Regions from separate parts of the Pseudomonas sp. GW458-11-26-14-LB4 genome, predicted to be linked through region 2. Evidence: predicted binding sites of a transcription regulator. Region 2 holds the regulator's gene; each other region holds the start of a gene.
What was found. The regulator FliA, encoded in region 2, starts transcription of late flagellar genes. The targets are predictions, from matches to a motif close to CTAAAGTTTNNNNNNNNNNNGCCGNTAA.

Region 1 (5,451 bases), on a different contig from region 2:
ATGTTCATGCCTTTGCCCGCCGGATAAACCGTTTCGAGCATGTGGTCGAAAAACACGAAAGGCCCGACGCTGCGGCATTTGGCTGACGGCAGCGGGCGCAGAATCGGCTGCCCTTCGACGTCTTCGGCGCGCGGGCGGATGATCAGGGGTTGGGTGTCCATGGTCCATTCCAGGCTGAGCGGGTGATGCGTGGAGCATAACCCGCCGGTATCGTCGGGGTGATTACTGGCTGTCGAAGCCGACGGGGGCGTGGGTTTCGATGGTGACTTCGCTGGTGGTCATCAGCTTGTGGATCGGGCAGCGATCGGCGACGCGCAGCAGTTCTTCGCGCTGGGCATCGGTGAGCACGCCTTTGAGGGTGAGGGTCACGTGCAGGGCGTATTTGCCTTTCTGTTCCTGGCTGTTGTCGCGTTTGACCTCAACGCCGACGCCGGTCAGCGGGATGTCCTTTTTCTTCGCGTACAGCTTCAGGGTCAGAGCCTTGCAGGCGCCGAGGGCGGCGTCGAAGTAATCGTGCGGCTCCGGAGCCGAGCCTTCGCCGCCGGCGGTCGTCGGGACGTCTGTAAACAGCTCATGCTCATCGATCTGTACGGTGTGGCGAAAACCTTCGGCGGACACGGTATTGACGGTAACGGTCATGTGAACCTCGCAAGCTGTAGGAAAAGGGATTCGATCAAAAAAGACCTTGCAGGTATAGAGCATTTCCCACACAGGCGCGTTCCACTTTCTTGCCGGGTGAACCCTCATTGCCCGGCGAGGGTCTAGGCTATGCCTGTCTGCCGGAGAATGCTTGTGTCCTTGTTTCGTTTGAGCCTTGCCTGCCTGATGGCTTTCACCGGCGCCGCCAGTGCCCGGGAATACACCTACAGTGACGCGCACCTGCATTACGTGGATTTTTTCCAGGAAACTGCCGGCATGCCGAAATTGCTCACGGCCATGAAGGAAAACTCCATTGAGCACGTGATGATTTCCGGCATTCCCGTGGCGAAGAAATGGCACGAAGACGAGCCGAAGCGCCCGCGTTATTACGCTGGCGATGATGCCGATGCCTATTGGTACAGCGCGACTGACGTGATCGTCGCCGACGCGGTGCAGAAGCTGACACCTGAGCAACGCCAGTACTTTCACCCGTTTCTTTCAGGCTTCAACCCCAACGACAAGAACTCCGCCACGCACATCCAGCGCATGCTCGATCTGTATCCCGGCTTGTGGCAGGGCATCGGCGAGGTCTTCACCCGTCACGACGACCTCACCGCACTGACCTCCGGCGATACGCCGCGTGCCAATAACGAAGCCATGACCCGCATCTATCACCTGGCCGCCGAGCACGATCTGCCGGTGATGCTGCATTCCAACATCACCTCCAAGCGTGAGAAGAATCCGCTGTACCTGAAGGAAATCGAAGAGCCGCTGCGTAATCATCCGCACACCCGGTTTATCTGGGCGCATGCCGGCACCAGTGCTGAAATCCATCGTCATCAGACGCAGCTGGATTTTCTGCTGCCGACCCTTACCCGAATGCTGGAGGCGTATCCGAACCTGTTCATCGATCTGTCGTGGAGCCTGCTGACGCCTTATCTGCTGGACGAAAAGAGCCAGCCGCGAGCCGAGTGGGTGCAATTGGTGGAGCGCTATCCGGATCGCTTCATGATCGGTTCGGACGTGGTCGGGCGATTCAACAAACTCGGCAAGGAAATCCATGGTTTCAAGCCGTTTCTCGACGCCTTGCCTGAGGCGGTCGCGAAAAAAATCGCACGGGACAACTTCCTGGGGATATTGCCGCGAACAGCGCTCAAGTCCGGCAAAACCGCGCTGAATCGTTAATGCTCCAGGTTCGAAGTATTAAGGCCTTTTGATATCACGTTTTGGTCTTACGCAATTTTCCAAAGGGCCGATACCTTCTAGAGCAACCAGCTGCAGGGTTGATGCAGCGCTTTTGGAAGGAACCAGAGCAATGAGTATCCGTAGTCTCAATATTGCGCCCCGAGCCGGGCTGGGTTTTGGCGTACTGGCGCTGATGGTGTTTGCCCTTGGCGCGTTTGCCCTGCTGCAGATGTCGAACATGCGCGCGCAATCCGACGAGGTCGACAATAACTGGCTGCCCAGCGTGATGGCGGTGGGCGAGATGAGTCAGGACATGCTGCGCCTGCGTGCGCTGACCATGCGCCTGTTGCTCAATCGCGATCCGCAGGCGCTGGATCAGAATGTGGCCAAGCTCAATGATTTGCGCGGTGTGCTGAGCGAAGCCCAGCAGCGTTACGACGTCCTGATCGTATTGCCCGAAGAGCGCGCGCTGTTCGACCGCTTCAAGGTTGCCGAACACAAGTACCTGGAGTTTCAGGCGCAGGTGATGACGTTATCTGCTCAGGGACGAGTGGAGGAGGCGGCCGCCATTCTCAACGGGCAGATGAGTCCGCTGGCGGATGAGATTGCAGTGACCCTGCGTGAATTGGTCGAACTGAACAAGCACAACGCCAACCTCGCCACAGAGGCCGCACGGCTGGTGTTCACCAGCTCGCGGGTGTGGGTCGGGGTGATGATCGGCATCACTGCGCTGATTACCATCGCGCTGGCGTTATTGCTGACCCGCAGCATCGTGCTGCCGCTGTCGCAATCGCTCAATGTGGCGGAAGTGGTGGCCGGTGGCGATCTGACAGGTGATATCAGCATTTCCGGCAAGGACGAGCCAGCGCGGCTGCTGCACGCGCTCAAGAGCATGCAGTACAACCTGCGTGACACCATCCGCCGGATCTCGGAGTCCTCCAGTCAACTGGCTTCGGCCTCGGAGGAGTTGAGCTGCGTCACCGAAGACGCGACGCGAGGGCTGCACCAGCAGAGCCTGGAAATTGAACAGGCGGCCACGGCGGTCAATCAGATGACCGCCGCGGTGGAGGAGGTGGCGAGCAATGCCGTCGCGACTTCCGAGGCTTCCCGTGAGTCTGATCGCATTGCCCAGCATGGTCGCGAGCAGGTCCAGCAGACGGTATCGTCCATCGAGTTGCTGGCGGACGATGTCACGGCGAATGCCACGCAGGTGGAAGATCTGGCGCAGAAGGTCTACAGCATCAGCAAGGTGCTGGATGTGATCCGCTCGATTGCCGAACAGACTAATCTGCTGGCGTTGAACGCGGCGATCGAGGCTGCGCGAGCGGGGGATGCCGGGCGGGGTTTTGCGGTGGTGGCGGACGAGGTGCGGGCGCTGGCCCATCGCACTCAGCAATCGACGCAGGAGATCGAACAGATGATCGGCGGCATCCAGCAGGGCACCGATTCGGCGGTCAGCTCGATGCAACAGAGCAACGTTCGGGCGCGCTCGACCCTGGAGTTGGCGAAGGCGGCTGGCGTGGCGCTGGAGGAAATTGCTTCGGCGTTCACCTTGATCAACGAGCGCAACCTGGTGATCGCCAGTGCGTCGGAAGAGCAGGCGGCCGTGGCGCGGGAAGTCGATCGCAACCTGATGAACATTCGTGACCTGGCGATGCAGACCTCGGCCGGGGCCAATCAGACCAGTGCCGCGAGTCAGGAGTTGTCGCGGCTGGCGGTGGATCTGAACAGCATGGTCGCCAAGTTCTCGGTTTGATCAGCGTTCGGCAGGCGAAAAAAAGCCCCGCGTTTGCGGGGCTTTTCGTTGAATCAGCTGCCTTTGACCGTCTTGCCGTTGACCGTGCCGTCGAGGAGCATGATGTTGTACTCCTTGCCGTCGGTTTCGACCTGTTGCAGGCGAACCAGCAGGTAATCCCAGTCCTTGGCGAACCACAGGACGGTGATGCGCTTGCTTTGTGTCGGATCGCGGACGCGCTCGACCTTGATCGCATCGATCTGGCCAGCCTTGGTTTCGACTTTCTCAGAACCCAGCACGCGGAAGTCGTAGGTATCGACTTCACCATCATCGACCACCTGATAGCTCATGCTTTTCTTGCCGGCGGCCACGTCATGCTGCAGCGCCAGTTGATAGGTGGATTTGTCGACCATGCCGCGGTTGAGCGGGATTTTCACCGCGTCGCCGCGGTCGGTGCCGGTCACCAGCTTGTTGGCCCAGTCGAAGTCCAGGTCAGCCTTTTTCGCCTTGCCCAGACCACCGCGTTCGAAGTGGTAGGACTGTGGCAGCAGGGTGTCCTTGTCCAGGGTGAGGGTGCTTTCCTCGGACAGGCTGGCAATCATCATCGAGGCCTTGAAGCTGAGCTTCCAGACGCCGTTGGCTTCCTTGGTCAGACTGCGTTCTGCAGTGCCGCTCATGGGCAACTGCTTCCAGTCTGCGGTGTAGCTGGCGGAGAACGGTTGAAGGTCTGCCGCCTGGGCAAAAGGCAGGGCGAGCAGAGCGCAAGCGAAGAGCAGGGCGCGACGCATAAAATCTCCTAGTTTCGAATCAAGTGACCGCTGGCCCCGAGTAGCTGGCCATCCAGTAAAGCACCTTGCTCGCCGAGGCTCAGCCGTCCTTCGGCGAACCAGCGTACGGCCATCGGGTAGATCAGGTGTTCCTGAACGTGAACCCGTTGCGCCAGACTTTGCGGCGAATCGTGCAACTCTACCGGTATTACTGCCTGTACGACCAGTGGTCCGCCATCGAGTTCCTCGGTGACGAAGTGCACGGAGCAGCCGTGTTCGGCGTCGCCGGCTTCCAGCGCGCGCTGATGCGTGTGTAACCCTTTGTATTTGGGTAGCAGCGACGGGTGGATGTTGAGCAGGCGACCCTGGTAGTGACGGACGAAGTCAGCGCTGAGAATGCGCATGAAGCCGGCCAGTACCACGAGTTTGGGGTTGAATTCGTCGATCAGTTCGATCAGCGCGGTATCGAAGGCCTCGCGGCCCTCGAATCCCTTGTGATCCAGCGAGCGGGTGGCGATACCCGCGTCACTGGCGCGTTGCAGGCCGTAGGCGTCGGCGCGGTTGGAAATCACCGCAGCGATGCGGACCGGGCTGTCGCCGGTCCGCGTGCTGTCGATCAGGGCCTGCAAGTTACTGCCGGTGCCGGACAACAGCACCACGACATCACAGGTCTGGGACATCAGTGAGCCTTGAGGTTCTTCAGTTCGACCTGAGCCGCGCCTTCGGCAGCGACAGCGATCTGACCGATGACCCAAGGCTGCTCGCCGGCGTCACGCAGGGTGTTCAGGGCCACTTCAACGTGTTCCTGAGCCACGCAGATCACCATGCCCACGCCGCAGTTCAGCACGCGGTGCATTTCGGTTTCGTCGACGTTGCCTTTCTCTTGCAGCCAGTCGAAGACGGCCGGGCGGTTCCAGCTGGCCACGTCAACCACGGCTTGAGCGCCTTTTGGCAGAACGCGCGGGATGTTGTCCAGCAGGCCGCCACCGGTGATGTGGGCCATGGCCTTGACGGCGCCGGTGTCCTTGATCAGCTTGAGCAGCGGCTTCACGTAGATGCGGGTCGGGGCCATCAGCAGTTCGGTCAGTGGCTTGCCGTCGAGCTGAACGGTTTCGATGTCGGCAC
Region 2 (5,451 bases):
AGCGGCACCTTGATGACGATCTTCGAGCCCTGGCCCTTGGTCGAGTAGATGTTGATCGAACCGTTGAGCTGGGAAATCTTGGTCTTCACCACGTCCATGCCGACACCGCGGCCGGACACGTCGGAGATCTCGGTCTTGGTCGAGAAACCCGGGGCGAAAATCAGGTTGTAGCACTCGGTGTCGCTCAGGCGATCGGCGGCATCTTTGTCCATCACACCGCGTTTCACGGCGATGGCGCGCAGGACGTTCGGGTCCATGCCCTTGCCATCGTCGGAGATCGACAGCAGGATGTGGTCGCCTTCCTGCTCGGCCGCCAGAATCACCTTGCCGCCACGGGCCTTGCCCGAAGCTTCACGTTCTTCCGGCGACTCGATGCCGTGGTCAACCGCGTTGCGCACCAAGTGGACCAGCGGGTCGGCCAGTGCCTCGACGAGGTTCTTGTCGAGGTCGGTCTCTTCGCCCACCAGTTCCAGGTTGATCTCTTTCTTGAGCTGGCGTGCCAGGTCGCGAACCAGACGCGGGAAGCGGCCGAAGACTTTCTTGATCGGCTGCATCCGGGTCTTCATGACCGCGGTCTGCAAGTCGGCGGTGACCACGTCGAGGTTCGACACGGCCTTCTGCATCGACTCGTCGCCGCTGTTCAAGCCCAGGCGCACCAGACGGTTACGCACCAGTACCAGCTCGCCGACCATGTTCATGATTTCGTCGAGACGTGCAGTGTCCACACGCACGGTGGTCTCGGCTTCGCTCGCCGGTTTTTCCGGTGGCGGCGTCGCCGGTGCACGGGCCGGAGCCGGTGCCGCAGCGGCAGCCGGTTTGGCCGGTTCGGCTTTCGGCTCAGGCGCTTTCGCAGCAGGTTTTGCCGCAGCGGCCGGGGCCTTCGCAGCAGGCGCCGCGACAGCCGAAGCATTGCCGGCAGTCACGACCGCACCGGTGGCGACGTCAGTGAACTTGCCTTTGCCATGCAGATCGTCGAGCAGCGATTCGAACTCGTGATCGCTGATCAGATCGCTACCGGCCGCAGCCGCTGCCGGAGCAGCCGTTGCAGGAACCGAAGCAATCGCCGACTCCAGCGCATCAACGGCAAAGTTGCCCTTGCCGTGCAACTGATCGAGCAAGGCCTCGAATTCGTCGTCGGTGATGTCCGAGCTGTCGCCCGCCGCCGGAGCAGCAGGTGCAGCGGCCGCCGGTGCCACGGCGTCGGCCGCGAACTGGCCTTTGCCATGCAACTGGTCGAGCAGCGACTCGAACTCGGCGTCGGTGATTTCATCGCTGGCCGCTTCGGTGGAAGCAGGTGCAGCGGCAGCCGCCGGGGCTTCGGCTTCGGCCTTGACGGCGTTCAGCGAGTCCAGCAACTGTTCAAATTCGTTATCGGTGATGTCACCCGAATCACCTTCGACGACCAGTTCTTCGATCATCTCGGCGACAGGCGAAGCCGGGGCTTCATCCGCCGATTGCGGTTCGGCCAGACGCGCCAGGGCGGCCAGCAGTTCCGGGGTGGCGGCGGTGATCGGGCTGCGATCGCGGACTTCGCTGAACATGCTGTTCACCGCGTCCAGCGCTTCGAGCACCACGTCCATCAGTTCTGCATCGACGCGTCGTTCACCCTTGCGCAGGATGTCGAACACGTTTTCGGCGATGTGACAGCACTCCACCAGCTCGTTGAGCTGAAGGAAGCCGGCGCCCCCTTTTACAGTGTGGAAACCGCGAAAAATTGCGTTGAGCAGATCTGCGTCATCCGGGCGGCTTTCCAGCTCGACCAGTTGTTCGGACAGTTGCTCAAGAATCTCGCCGGCCTCAACCAGGAAATCCTGAAGGATCTCTTCATCGGCGCCGAAGCTCATTAATGGGGTGCTCCTACAGGTCTAAAAACCCAAAAAAACTCAAAATCCAAGGCTGGATAGCAAATCGTCCACATCGTCCTGACCGGACACAACGTCTTCTCGTTTATCGGCATGAATCTGCGGACCTTCACCCTGCGAGAGATGTTTTTGTGGATCTTTTTCAGCAAGCATCGCCGCACGGTCATGTTCGATGCCCGCAAAGCGGTCCACCTGGCTGGCCATGAGCACGAGCTTGAGCAGGTTGCTTTCGACTTCGGTGACCAATTGGGTCACGCGCTTGATCACCTGACCGGTGAGGTCCTGGTAATCCTGGGCGAGCAGAATGTCGTTCAGATTGCTCGACACCGCGCGGTTGTCCGCGCTGCTGCGTGCCAGAAAACCGTCGACCCGGCGCGCCAGTTCACGGAACTCTTCAGCCCCGACCTCACGGCGCATGAAGCGGCTCCAATCGGCGCTCAAGGCCTGGGCTTCGTCAGCCAGGCCATTGACCACAGGGGTCGCGCTTTCCACCAGATCCATGGTGCGGTTGGCGGCAGCTTCGGTCAGTTTGACCACGTAGCCCAGGCGCTCGGTAGCGTCGGTGATTTGCGACACTTCCTCAGCCTGTGGCATGTGCGGATCGATCTGGAAATTGACGATCGCACTGTGCAGTTCACGCGTGAGCTTGCCCACTTCCTGGTACAGGCCACGGTCACGGGTCTGATTGAGCTCATGGATCAGTTGCACAGCGTCGCCGAACTTGCCTTTTTCAAGGCTCTCGACCAGTTCGACCGCGTGTTTTTTCAGGGTCGACTCAAAATCGCCCTGTGAAGATTCGTTATGCTCCATAGCTCCCCCGCGCGTTCATCAGCCGATGCGTTCGAAAATCTTCTCGATTTTTTCTTTCAACGCCTGGGCCGTGAAAGGTTTGACCACGTAGCCGTTAACGCCGGCCTGGGCCGCTTCGATGATCTGCTCGCGCTTGGCTTCAGCGGTCACCATCAGCACTGGCAGGTGCTTGAGCTTTTCATCGGCACGCACGTGGCGCAGCAGGTCGATACCGGTCATGCCGGGCATGTTCCAGTCGGTCACCAGAAAGTCGATGCTGCCGCTGTTGAGTACCGGAATGGCAGTGGTGCCATCGTCGGCTTCAACGGTGTTGGTGAACCCCAGATCACGCAACAGGTTCTTGATGATCCGCCGCATCGTTGAGAAGTCATCAACGATGAGGATTTTCATGTCTTTGTTCAATTCGACCTCCAAGCAGTCTTAAACGCGCCCAGCACCTGGACGCGCCATTTCAATCAATCCGGCAAAACACTCGATGACTGTCTGGAGCACAACAGATCAAGACCGGTGCCGTTCACCACCGCACCAGCCTCGTTCGCAGTGTCCCCACACTGCCTTCAGCGCGCTCGCCACTCCCCCAAACGCCCCCGCAAGCGGGCCGCGCACTGGCTGTGTAACTGGCTGACCCGCGATTCACTGACGCCAAGGACTTCACCGATCTCCTTGAGGTTCAGCTCTTCGTCGTAGTACAGCGCCAACACCAGTCGCTCACGCTCCGGCAAATTGGCAATCGCGTCCGCCAGCGCGGCCTGGAAACGTTCGTCTTCCAGATCGCGCGACGGCTCCAGATGAGCACTGGCGCCATCCTCGTGCAGCCCTTCGTGTTCGCCGTCCTGCAACAGGTCGTCGAAACTGAACAGCCGGCTGCCCAGGGTGTCGTTCAAAATCCCGTAGTAATCGTCGAGACTCAATTGGAGTTCGGCCGCAACTTCGTGATCTTTAGCGTCACGGCCGGTTTTAGCTTCAATCGAGCGAATTGCGTCGCTGACCATACGGGTATTGCGGTGAACCGAGCGTGGCGCCCAGTCCCCCTTACGGACTTCATCGAGCATCGCACCGCGGATCCGGATGCCCGCGTACGTTTCAAAACTGGCGCCCTTGCTGGCGTCGTATTTGGTCGAGACTTCGAGCAGGCCGATCATCCCGGCCTGGATCAGGTCTTCGACCTGCACACTGGCCGGCAATCGCGCCAGCAAGTGGTAGGCGATGCGTTTGACCAGTGGCGCGTAACGCTCGATCAGCTCGTACTGCGCGTCACGCGCCGACTTCTTGTAGAAATTCATACCGCTGGCGGTCATAGCACAGGTCCTGCCGTTTGCTGCACGAGGCGCTCGACGAAAAATTCGAGGTGGCCGCGCGGGTTGGCGGGCAGCGGCCAGGTGTCGACCTTCTGTGCGATCGCCTTGAACGCCAGTGCGCACTTGGAACGCGGGAAGGCTTCATAGACCGCACGCTGCTTCTGCACCGCCTTGCGCACGCTTTCGTCGTAGGGCACCGCGCCGACGTATTGTAGGGCGACGTCGAGGAAGCGATCCGTGACCTTGGTCAACTTGGCGAACAGATTGCGACCTTCCTGCGGGCTCTGGGCCATGTTGGCCAGGACGCGGAAGCGATTCATGCCGTAATCGCGGTTCAGCAGTTTGATCAGCGCGTAGGCGTCGGTGATCGAGGTCGGCTCGTCGCAGACCACCAGCAACACTTCCTGGGCCGCGCGCACGAAACTGACTACCGAGTCACCAATACCCGCAGCGGTGTCGATCACCAGTACGTCGAGGTTGTCGCCGATGTCGCTGAACGCCTGAATCAGGCCGGCATGCTGGGCCGGGCTCAGGTGAACCATGCTCTGGGTGCCGGAAGCGGCCGGCACGATGCGGATCCCGCCGGGGCCTTGCAACAGCACGTCGCGCAGCTCGCAGCGGCCTTCGATCACGTCGGCCAGGGTGCGTTTGGGTGTGAGGCCCAGCAGAACGTCGACGTTCGCCAGCCCCAGGTCGGCGTCCAGCAGCATGACCCGACGGCCAAGCTCTGCCAGCGCCAGGGACAAGTTCACTGACACATTAGTCTTGCCGACGCCACCTTTGCCGCCGGTCACCGCGATCACCTGTACGGGATGCATGCTGCCCATGTTATTTCTTTACCTTGTCTTGCATAGACGGAGGCCACATTACTGGCTGCGCGTTCACAACCGGAACAATGCATGGCAGACCATCGATGTAGGTACAAAAACGGTTCATTACCTCAGCCAACCTGCTTGGTCGGACTGTGGTAGATATCAGCGAACATGTCAGCCATGGCTTCTTCGCTGGGTTCTTCCTGCATTTGCACACTGACGGCGCGGCTGACCAGTTGATGACGGCGCGGCAGATGCAGATCATCCGGAATACGCGGCCCATCGGTCAGGTAGGCGACCGGCAGTTCGTGACTGATCGCCAGGCTCAGCACTTCGCCAAGGCTGGCCGTCTCATCCAGTTTAGTCAGGATGCAGCCGGCCAGCCCGCAACGCTTGTAACTGTGATAAGCGGCGGTTAGAACCTGTTTCTGGCTGGTGGTTGCCAGGACCAGATAATTTTTTGAGCGAATGCCACGACCGGCCAGACTTTCCAGCTGCATGCGCAGGGCCGGATCGCTGGCTTGCAGGCCGGCGGTATCGATCAGCACCACGCGTTTGCGCAGCAGTGGATCCAGCGCCTGCACCAGGGACTGGCCCGGATCGACGTGAGTCACCGAAACGTTAAGGATGCGACCCAGAGTCTTGAGCTGCTCCTGCGCGCCGATACGG
Region 3 (5,451 bases), on a different contig from region 2:
GGCGGCGAACACCCCGGTGAACAAAGCCTTGCGCTGATGCGCGACTGTGGCGTCGGGCTGATCCGATCGGCCGTTTACGGCAGTGTCGACGCCGGGCCGCTCGGCCATGCCTGCCCGGCCACCGGCGATGGCGTGTTTCATCTGATGAGCGATATCCAGCACCTGGAAATCGTCGAATTCGAGGCCGATCAGCCGGTGATCGGCGGTGAAACCGGGCGTCTGGTATTCACCTCCATCGAACGTGAAGGGCAGGACGTGCAGCGCTACGACGTCGGAGACAGCGGTCGCTGGATTCCGGGTCTGTGTGACTGCGGGCTGCCCACGCCGCGTTTCGAACTGCTGCAACGTCACGGCAGGTTGATGCGCATCGGCACGGACTTCATCTGCCTGGCGCTACTGGCGGAGCACCTGCAGACCGAGTTCCAGCTGATCCTCGAACATGCCCCCGACGGACTCGAGCGCATGCGCTTTCGCAGTCCACGGCAACCCGATGATGTTCAGCGTCGCCTGCTGGAGTATCCGACGCTGGCCACGCTCATCCAGACGGGTCTTCTGACCGTGGACGTGGAGGTCTGCTGCAGCGACGGATTTACCCGTAACAAACACAGCGGCAAGACACCGCTGCTGATCGACAATCGGGGTGTCGGTCCCCGCGCAAACAGGCAAGGAGCCGCTCATGAACACAGAATTTGAACTGCAAGAACTGGTCACGTTTGCACGAGAGCATTCGGGCTTTTATGCGAACCACTTCGCCGACGTTTCCCTGCCCGTCACATCGCTGGAACAATTGCCGGTGATTGACCCCGTTGCTTACTGGAAAGGCAGTCATGACCTAGACCACTGGCCTGTCATGACGGCGCCTTTGAATGACGCGCTGATCCTCAAAACGGGAGGAACTACCAGTGCCGGCAAGTTTTCACTGTTCCGGCGCGAGGAATGGCAGACGCTGGTGGCGGACTTCGGTCGCAGTCTCAGCTCGCAGTTGAGCCCCGGCGACCGCGTCGCCAACCTGTTTTTCGTCGGCGACCTGTATGCCAGTTTCATCTTTACCCACGATGCGCTGGCGCATGTACAAACGGAGGTTATCGAGTTTCCCTTCACCGGCCATATCGACCCAAGTGTCCTGGCCGATGCGATTGCCCGGCACCGGATCAATGTCCTGGCCGGCGTGCCTGCCCACCTGTTGACCTTCGCAGCATGGCTCGAACAACACGGCCGGGTTCTGAAGGAAGTCACCACCCTGCTCTACGCCGGTGAAAGCCTGTTTGATGCTCAGTTGCAGCTGCTGGCGCGAGTGTTTCCCCAGGCCCGGGTGGCCTCCATCGGCTACGCCAGTGTCGATGCCGGATTCATTGGCGCCAGCCATCGTGACTGTGCCCTGGGCGAGCATCGGATCCCCGAAAGTCACGGTGTGCTGGAAATTCTCGACGAGCACACCGGTGAAGTGATTGATGAATGCGACCGGGTCGGGCGCCTGGTGATGACCAATCTCACGCGCCGTTTGATGCCGCTGATCCGCTACCCGGTGGGCGATCGTGCTTGCTGGCGAGAGCCGTCGGGAACGCCCCGGCGCAAGTTCGCGTTGATGGGCCGCTGCGCCGACAGCCAGCGCGTGCGGGTGGGCATTCTGAACCTGCTGCCGCAATCGATCGGCGACACCGTATGGCGCGTCACCGGCAGCGATGATTGGCAACTGGTGATCGAGCAGGACGGCGCCATGGATATCCTGAGCCTGCACTGGGCGCCGGACGCCCTGACACCTGTGAACGCTGAGGCCGACCAGACGCTGCACAGTGCCTTGATCGAAGACTATCCGTTGATCAAGCAACTGAGCGCCGATCACCTGCTGGTATTGCGGATTCGCTGCTGCAAGGTTCAGGAACTGGCACGCCATCCACGCTCCGGCAAGCGTCAACGTGTGCTCGATCGGCGCGTCTACAACGGCACTGGCCAGGAGCCTTGCTGATGGAAGCGATCACCCTGCGAGGCTACCGCACCAGTGACGCTCCGGCGGTCAGTCGCCTGTTCAGAAAGATCTACGGCGACCATTACGCCCAGCCGCATGTGTATCTGCCCCGGATGATCAGCCAGAACCATGCCGACGGCCGCTGGCACTCGTTGGTGGCGGTGGCGAACGGTCAAGTGGCTGGGCATTCCACATTGATTCTCGACAAAGAATCGTCCCTCGCCGAACTGGCACTGAGCGTGGTGGATCCGCAGATCCGTGGGCAAAACGTCGCCACGCAACTGAGTCGACAGTTGCTGATCCATGCGCAGGCGCTGGGATATCAGGGGGTCACGATCAAGCAAATGACCCATCATCCCTACACCCAGAAAATGGCTGCCGGCCTTGGTTTTCACAACACCGGCTTGTTGCCCGACCATGCACCGTCGCCCTTTGGCGGCGCGGTGACGGAATCGCTGGTAATGGGTTACGCCCCGGTCGATGGTTATCAGCGCCCGCTGCCGGCCTTGACCTGGCCGGACGAATGCCGTGAGTTCATGCAGCAGATGTGCGACGTGTTCGGAACGCGGTCGAACGTGTCGCCCTGGGTCGGCGCACCGGCGCAGCTGGAACAGCGATGGGGGCGATATGACGGGATTTTCAGTGAAGTGGACGACAGTTTGATCAAGCAGCTGCAACAACTGCCCGGACATTGGCTGATTTCGATCAGGCTCAGGCTGGCACAAGGGTTTGACAATGCCTGGCGCCGGTTATCGACGATGGGGTTCGTGTTCAGCGGGCTGGCGCCCGATGACAGAAGTGCAGGATGGCTGGCGCTTTTTCATCGCGGTTTCCAGCCAAAATCCTTGACGCTGCATTGCCCGCAGATGCAGCGGTTGCATGACGGGATGCAGCGGCAGGTCGCCTTGCTCCCAAAACTCCACGCTTGCGGCAATCGCCCATAAACGAAAGGGCCCACCCCGTTACCGGGGCGGGCCCTGTCTATCATGCCTTGGCTTTGACACCTTGATCGGTAGGAGGCTTGCGCTCCCCGCCCTGACCGTAAGTCTGCAGGTTCTGCAGTACGTAAATGGCTTTCTTGTACTCGGGGATCAACGTATTCGCGTACTTGTTGCCCTTGAGATTGTTGTTCTGGATGGTATCCAGTTGTGTCGCGAAATATTCCAGCGCATTGAACTTGGCATCCGGATCCTTCTGGATGCCGAAGCGATCGAACTTGTCGCCGGCATTGAGCAAGGTCATGGACGTGATCTCGGAAATCAGGCCCCGGCTACGCAACATTGCACTGAGGCTGCCCAATTGCTTGGCTGAAACATTGGTGGGATCGAAACCCTTGATGTTCTTGTGCAGACCCTGCTTGTCCATCTCTGCGGTACTGATCGCGGTGGGGTCGTTGCCGACCAGGGCCAGCATCTGCTTGACCTTCACACTTTGAGAAACCGGTTTGCTCGAGCTTCCTGTATCTCGAACCAGCAAACCCGCCTTGGGTTGCCAGGCACCGGTATATCCGATAGTCATGAGCAAGCTCCTTGCGAGGAAAACATGAAAAATTCCTTGTTGAACGACTTTTGAGTTGCCCGGAGTATCGGCCGGCAAACTAATGGCACCAACTCCTTTCTGCACTTTTTTACAATTTTTGTACATTCACGATACAAACCGTCAACAGCCCATAAACATGGGACTAGAGCGTTCATGACAATGTGATGAAAGTGGGTTTATTGCTCTAATGTTCGGGACGGTTAGTTATCGTGTATCAGACCCGATACGTTCCTTTGGTCGGGATCGCCTCTTTTAGGACGAAAGTACCTAAAGCTTCCCGAAGACCCGACGATACGTTAGGAAACCCGCGCTGTTTGTTTCCCCTGCCCACAATAAGAATCCCTGCTCAAGGACCGGTTTCCATGCCCGCATTCCGCACCATTCAGGCTCGTTACACGCTGTTTCTGGTTCTGTTCATTCTGTTGTTGTCGGTGCTCACCGTGGTTGGCATCAGCCAATTGGTCGCGCCCAAGTTGCGCCACACCGAAGAGCAAGTGGTGCTCAACCGCATTGCTGAAGTGGCCGAGCAAATCCAGGGCGAACTGAACAAGGTCCAGGCGCAACAGCGCAGCATCACCCAGACCATCCCGCTGCTCGACAGCGCGGCCATCGACACCGTGTTGCCGGGGCTGGTGGATCAATACGGCGAACTGAAAGTCTTCGGCGGCGGCATCTGGCCGCTGCCCGGTCAGCGTGAGGCCGGACGCAACAAGTTCAGTACGTTCTGGCACCGCGATGCCTCCGGCAAACTGGCGGTGAACACCTTCTGGAACAGCGACGCGGCCCCCAACTATTACGACCAGAGCTGGTACAAGGGCGGCATGCAGACCCCGCGCGGCCAATGCGCCTGGGCCGCTGCCTATAAAGATGACGCCAGCGCCGAACCGCGCACCAACTGCGCCATGGCCATCCAGAAAAACGGCAGCGCCTGGGGCGTCTCGACCATCGACGTGACATTGGGCTTCTTCAACGATCTGGTGGCGCGCAAGGAAAAAGACCTCAACGCCGAAATGCTGATCGTCGAAGCCGACGGCAAGATCATCAGCAACAGCTCGCGCATCAGCGGGCCGATCGTGCTGAAGAACATCAGCGAACTGGCCGGCGGCTCGACCTTCGCCAGCCAGGTCAAGGCCGGGCTGCAAAACCGCGAGCAGGCGCAGCGCGTCGAATTCGACAACAACGGTGAAGCCAGCACGTTCTTCATGCGTCCGATCGAAGGCACCCCGTGGTTCCTCGCCACCGCACTGCCGACCAAAATGCTCACCGCCCAGCGTGACGACGTGCTCAGCAGCCTGAGCCTGCTGCAGATTCCGCTGGTGATCCTGCTGGTGCTGTTGCAGGTCTACGCGATTCGCCAACTGGTTTCGCGCATGAAAGCGCTGAAAGCCAACATCGATTCGCTGTCCAGCGGTGATGCCGACCTGACCCGGCGCATCACCATCCGCGCTGAAGATGAGCTCGGCGCCATCGGGCATTCGGTCAACACCTTTATCGCCTATCTGCAGAACATGATCGGCGAAGTCACCCAGGCCACTGGTGCAATGGCTTCGAGCCTCGACAACCTGCAGCGTACCTCGGCGCACACCAGTCAGATTCTGCTGCGCCACGCTTCGGAAACCGACCAGACCGTCACCGCCATCAACGAGATGAGTTCGACCGCTGAAAGCGTCGCCCAGAATGCCGCTGAAACCGCAGCCTTCACCCAGCGCGCCAACGAAAACGCCGACCGCTCGCGCGTGGTGGTTGGCGAAGCGTCAAGCAGCGTGGTGGCGTTGATCGACGAAGTGGCCAGCGCCACCCACAAGGTAGAAAGCATGCAGCAGGACGCCCAGCGCATCACCGAAATCCTCGGCGTGATCGGCGCCATCGCCGGCCAGACCAACCTGCTGGCGCTCAACGCGGCAATTGAAGCAGCGCGTGCCGGAGAACAGGGCCGTGGTTTTGCG
Region 4 (5,451 bases), on a different contig from region 2:
AGTCCTGCTTGAGGTATTCCGGGGCGACCAGCGCGTTGACGAAGCGGTCTTCGATCTGCACCGGAATGTCGTTTTCGTAATGCACGATCAGCGAGTGAAAGACCTTCTGCCCTTCGCGCATGTCCAGCGCCAGCGCGCGCTCGGAACCGGCAGCCTCTTCTTCCAGGGTGATCACCTGGCAGGTGTGGCGATGGCCACGAGAAGCAATTTCGTCGGCGATGTTGTGCACTTCGAACAGCGCGGACTGGCTCTTCGGCTCAGCAACGAAAGTGCCGACGCCTTGCATGCGTACCAGCAGGCCGTCGGCGGTCATTTCCCGCAGCGCGCGGTTGATGGTCATGCGGCTGAAACCCAACTGGCTGACCAGCTCGCTTTCCGACGGCACGCGGTAATGCGGCGGCCAGTTACCGCTGTCGATCTGCTGGGTGATCATCTGTTTGACGCGGGCGTACAAGGGCGCCGGACTGTCGCCCATGTTCGCGGCCAACGGGGAGACTGGAGGCGGAGTCGGCACGGTGGATCCCTGTTCATTGGATGAAAGTTGCTAGCTTGCCGGAGTTTACCGGGCAGGCAAACGTCTGTATATGTATATACAAATAACACACGATGGGGTGCTGAACCATGTCCGCCTTCTTTGCCGAACGCGCGCTGCTGCCTAACGGATGGGCCAACAATGTACGTCTCGAGGTCAGCGCCGATGGCGTGTTGACCCGAATCCAGGCCGATTCCACTGCAGATGGCGCCGAACGGCTGAGCGGTCCGCTGCTGCCGGGGATGCCGAATCTGCACTCCCACGCGTTTCAGCGAGCGATGGCCGGACTTGCAGAAGTGGCCGGCAATCCCAACGACAGTTTCTGGACCTGGCGCGATCTGATGTACCGGCTCGTCGGAAAAATCAGCCCCGACCAGCTCGGTGTGATTGCCCGTCAGCTGTACATCGAAATGCTCAAGGCCGGTTACACCTCGGTCGCCGAATTCCATTATGTCCACCACGATCACAACGGCCAGCCTTACGCCGACCCGGCCGAACTGGCGTTACGCATCAGCCAGGCGGCCAGCTCCGCCGGTATCGGTCTGACATTGCTGCCCGTGCTCTACAGCCACAGCGGTTTCGGTGGCCAGACCCCGAACGAAGGCCAGCGCCGCTTCATCAACAGCACCGAAAATTACCTGAAGCTGCAATCGCGTCTGCAACCCCTGCTGGCGCAGCAAAAGGCGCAGTCGCTGGGCCTGTGCTTCCACTCGTTGCGCGCGGTCACGCCGCAGCAGATCAGCGAAGTGCTGGCGGCCAGCGACCAGCAATGCCCGGTGCACATCCACATCGCCGAGCAGCAGAAGGAAGTCGATGACTGCCTGAGCTGGAGCGGTCGTCGTCCGCTGCAATGGCTGTACGAAAACACCGAAGTCGATCAGCGCTGGTGCCTGGTGCACGCGACCCACGCCAATCCGGAAGAAGTCACGCTGATGGCCAAAAGTCGCGCCATCGCCGGCCTGTGCCTGACCACCGAGGCCAACCTCGGCGACGGGATTTTCCCGGCGGTGGATTTCATCGCTCAGGGCGGGCGCATGGGAATTGGTTCCGACAGCCATGTGTCGTTGAGCGTGGTAGAGGAATTGCGTTGGCTGGAATACGGCCAGCGTCTGCGCGATCAGCGACGCAATCGCTTGTATGGCGCGGATCAGCCGATGGTCGGCCGTACGCTGTATGACGCGGCGCTGGACGGTGGCGCTCAGGCGCTGGGCCAGCCGATCGGCGCGCTGGAAGTCGGCAAGCGTGCCGACTGGATTGTGCTCGATGGCAGCGATCCCTATCTGGCCACGGCCAGCGGTGACGGGATTCTCAATCGCTGGCTGTTTGCCGGTGGCGATCGTCAGGTGCGCGACGTGCTGGTCAACGGTCAGTGGGTCGTGCGCGAGGGGCGACATGCCGGGGAGGAGGACAGCAATCGCGCCTTTACCCAGGTCCTGCGAGAGCTTTTGGGCTGACACAAACTTCTGTTACTGATCGTTCCCACGCTCTGCGTGGGAATGCAGCCCGGGACGCTCCGCGTCCCAAAAGCGGACGCAGAGCGTCCATTGAGGCATTCCCACGCGGAGCGTGGGAACGATCAGAACAGGAGAAGTCAGTTGGACGTCTTGGCCATCTGCTGATCCGAAGTACGCCAGATCAGGCGCGTGGTGTCATAACCCTGCTGACGCGCCTTGCTCAGCAGTTCCTCACGCACCACACCGTTGACGGTCGGCGTGCGGGACAACAGCCACAGGTAGCGACGACTCGGGTCGCCCACGAGGGCGGTCTTGTAGTCATCGCTGACGTACAGCACCCAGTATTGACCCTTCGCCACACCCGGAATCAGACGCGAGAACCAGGTATCAAATTCGACCCACAGCTTGTCGGTCTTGCCCGGCACCTGTGGATAAGCCGTGCCTTTGACTTCTTCCCACTTCCAGTCTGCCGTCAGACAGCGGTTGTACACCGCGATATTACCGTCGGGCTTGAGCGAGTAACGGGCTTCTGATTGCGCGCAATTGCGCTGGAAATACATCGGCAGACGCGCCAGTTCGTACCAGGTGCCCTGGTAACGCTTGAGATTGACACTGTTGACCGTCTTCGGCGCCAGCGGATCTTCACCTGACGTGGCGCAGCCGGCCAATACCAGGCCGGCCAAAAGGACAAGCAATAACCGCTTCATTGTTTTTCTCCCGTGGGCGCGTAGCCCCGGTTTACTTCAGGCCTTGGCCGGAAAACATCAGCACTTTGTCACCGGCATACTGCACGCTGATAAAGCTGTTCTTGTCGCCCCAGGTGCAACTGGACATGCCGAGCGCGCCCGAGCAATCGGTGGGCTTGCCAAGCAGCGTCTCCACTTCGGCCTTGGCCATGCCGGCCGAGAGCTTCGAATAGTTTTCCTGATTGACCTTGCTGCATGCGGCCAACAGCACGCAAAACGACAGAAGGGCGATAGATCGCAGCGACATGGTGTAACTCCTGGAACGGAAGGGGGATGGCATGGCGCCAACCAGAAGCTTAGAAGAGAAAACCCCTGTCTGGTTCCCTGGAAGGCTGGCTATTTGTTAGCCCGCTCGTCCGGCTTTCCCCGGTAAATCAGACAGTTTGTAAGGCTATTAAGCATTTCGTCGTATTTCGCAAAAGGCGCCTAATCTTTGGCGCGCCGTGGTCGAAATAAGAGCAGCGCAAAGCCCGATAGTGTGGCAAATTGCCGCCCTTTCTTGACCAGCCCCTTCGCGGTAGCTCACTTAATGACCAGAAACATGAAATTCAGCCACAAGATCTTGTTGGCTGCCGCCCTCGTGGTGGCCGTTGCGTTCGCCTGTTTCATTTTGTTCAACGACTATCGCCAGCGCGAAGCCCTGCAAAGCAGCACCGAAGCGTCGATGCAGGAACTGGGCAGCCTGACCACCAGCAACATCCAGACCTGGCTGGAAAGCCGCATCCAGTTGCTGCAATCGATGGCGCAACAGGTTGTCGCCGACGGCAACGCCCCGGCCAGCCTGAAACGCATCATCGACCTGCCCGCCTACACCGGCAATTTCCAGCTCAGCTACTTCGGCGGCGCCGACGGCGTGATGTTCTCGGTCCCGGCCGGCAACCGCGCGCCGGATTACGATCCGCGCGCCCGTGGCTGGTACAAGGCAGCCAACGCTGCGCAACAGACCATCGTCACCGAACCGTACATCGCCGCCTCGTCGGGCAAACTGGTGATCACCGTCGCCACCCCGGTGCAGCGCCAGGGCCAGATGATCGGTGTGGCCGGCGCCGACATTGATCTGTCGAGTGTCAGCGCAATCATCAACTCGCTGAACTTCGGCGGCCATGGCCACGCGTTCATCGTCGGTGCCGACGGCAAGATCCTGATCCACCCGGACAGCAAACTGGTGCTCAAGACTCTGGCCGAGGCCTACCCCAACGGCGCACCGAAAGTCAGCCCGGGCCTGAAAGAAGTCGAGTTCGACGGCAAGACCCAGTTGATCTCCTTCACCCACGTCAACGGCGTGCCGTCGGCCGACTGGTACGTGGCGCTGGTGCTGGACAAGGACACCGCGTTCTCGATGCTCAGCGAATTCCGCACCTCGGCGCTGATCGCCATGGTCATCGCCGTGGTGATCATCATCGCCCTGCTCGGCATGCTGATCCGCGTCCTGATGCAGCCGCTGCTGACCATGGGCCGCGCCATGCACGACATCGCCGAAGGCGAAGGTGACCTGACCAAACGCCTGACCATCCACGGCCACGATGAATTCGGTGCGCTGGGGCTGTCGTTCAACCGTTTCGTCGAGCGCATTCACACTTCGATCCGCGAAGTGTCTTCGGCCACCGGGCAAGTCAACGAAGTCGCCCTGCGCGTGGTCGCGGCATCGAACTCATCGATGTTCAACTCCGACCAGCAGGCCTCGCGCACCAACAGCGTGGCCGCCGCGATCAACCAGCTCGGCGCCGCCGCCCAGGAAATCGCCCAGAACGCCGCCCTCGCCTCGCAACATTCCAGCGACGCGCGCAGCCTGGCCGAAGACGGCCAGCAGGTTGTGGATAAAACCATCCACGCGATGCAGCAGCTGTCGGCGAAGATCAGCGACTCCTGCGGCAACATCGAAACCCTGAACAGCAACACCGTGAACATCGGGCAGATTCTGGAAGTGATCACCAGCATCTCCCAGCAGACCAACCTGCTGGCGCTCAACGCCGCCATCGAAGCGGCCCGTGCCGGTGAAGCCGGTCGCGGATTCGCCGTGGTCGCCGACGAAGTGCGCAACCTGGCGCACCGCACCCAGGATTCGGCGCAGCAAGTGCAGAAGATGATTGAAGAGCTGCAAGTCGGCGCGCGTCAGGCGGTCGGCATCATGACCGAGAGCCAGCGTGAGAGCGAAAGCAGCGTCGGCATCGCCAACCAGGCCGGCGAACGTCTGGGCAGCGTGACCCAGCGCATCGGCGAGATCGACGGCATGAACCAGTCGGTGGCGACCGCGACGGAAGAGCAGACAGCGGTGGTCGAGTCGATCAACGTTGATATCAACGAGATCAACACGCTGAACCAGGAAGGTGTGGAGAACTTGCAGGCTACTTTGCGGGCTTGTGCGGATCTGGAGCAGCAGGCTGCTCGGCTGAAGCAGTTGGTGGGTAGCTTCAGAATCTGAAGATCAAGAGCTTACCCCCTCATCGGAACGCCGCCCGCCCATCCCTCTCCCCCAAGGGGGCGAGGGGAAAGGGAGCCGATCTCTGTCGCTTTCCAGACCTGAGTTCAACTCGGTCAGTCCCCTCTCCCTCCGGGAGAGGGTTAGGGTGAGGGCTGGTTTTTCAGGTTGCCGAAAATCGCCCTAAAACCGCGAACCCGGCTCTTTCAAAAACTTCAGTTCCTCAACCGTAGACTCCCGCCCCAACACCGCATTGCGATGCGGAAACCGTCCAAACCGCGCAATCACCTTCTGATGCCG

Region 1: the regulator FliA is predicted to act here: its motif matches at 1,871-1,898, upstream of AC07XZ_RS15140 (methyl-accepting chemotaxis protein).
Region 3: the regulator FliA is predicted to act here: its motif matches at 3,773-3,800, upstream of AC07XZ_RS05335 (methyl-accepting chemotaxis protein).
Region 4: the regulator FliA is predicted to act here: its motif matches at 3,159-3,186, upstream of AC07XZ_RS13800 (methyl-accepting chemotaxis protein).

Annotation. Positions count from the first base shown of each region.
Region 1 covers NZ_JBWKYU010000010.1:77,049-82,499, forward strand. Annotated here, with positions in the region: gene AC07XZ_RS15125 (pirin family protein) at 1-161, opposite strand, end outside; gene AC07XZ_RS15130 (OsmC family protein) at 223-639, opposite strand; gene AC07XZ_RS15135 (amidohydrolase family protein) at 769-1,824, shown strand; gene AC07XZ_RS15140 (methyl-accepting chemotaxis protein) at 1,955-3,580, shown strand; gene AC07XZ_RS15145 (DUF3108 domain-containing protein) at 3,634-4,347, opposite strand; gene purN (phosphoribosylglycinamide formyltransferase) at 4,356-5,006, opposite strand; gene purM (phosphoribosylformylglycinamidine cyclo-ligase) at 5,006-5,451, opposite strand, start outside.
Region 2 covers NZ_JBWKYU010000002.1:294,518-299,968, reverse strand. Annotated here, with positions in the region: gene AC07XZ_RS04155 (chemotaxis protein CheA) at 1-1,844, opposite strand, end outside; gene AC07XZ_RS04150 (protein phosphatase CheZ) at 1,884-2,672, opposite strand; gene AC07XZ_RS04145 (chemotaxis response regulator CheY) at 2,691-3,062, opposite strand; gene fliA (RNA polymerase sigma factor FliA) at 3,230-3,970, opposite strand; gene fleN (flagellar synthesis regulator FleN) at 3,967-4,797, opposite strand; gene flhF (flagellar biosynthesis GTPase FlhF) at 4,911-5,451, opposite strand, start outside.
Region 3 covers NZ_JBWKYU010000003.1:54,391-59,841, reverse strand. Annotated here, with positions in the region: gene AC07XZ_RS05355 (aldehyde dehydrogenase family protein) at 1-693, shown strand, start outside; gene AC07XZ_RS05350 (phenylacetate--CoA ligase family protein) at 677-1,966, shown strand; gene AC07XZ_RS05345 (GNAT family N-acetyltransferase) at 1,966-2,910, shown strand; gene AC07XZ_RS05340 (hypothetical protein) at 2,951-3,484, opposite strand; gene AC07XZ_RS05335 (methyl-accepting chemotaxis protein) at 3,868-5,451, shown strand, end outside.
Region 4 covers NZ_JBWKYU010000009.1:34,497-39,947, forward strand. Annotated here, with positions in the region: gene hutC (histidine utilization transcriptional repressor HutC) at 1-475, opposite strand, end outside; gene AC07XZ_RS13785 (formimidoylglutamate deiminase) at 622-1,986, shown strand; gene AC07XZ_RS13790 (lipocalin family protein) at 2,124-2,693, opposite strand; gene AC07XZ_RS13795 (hypothetical protein) at 2,725-2,979, opposite strand; gene AC07XZ_RS13800 (methyl-accepting chemotaxis protein) at 3,262-5,154, shown strand; gene AC07XZ_RS13805 (DUF924 family protein) at 5,335-5,451, opposite strand, start outside.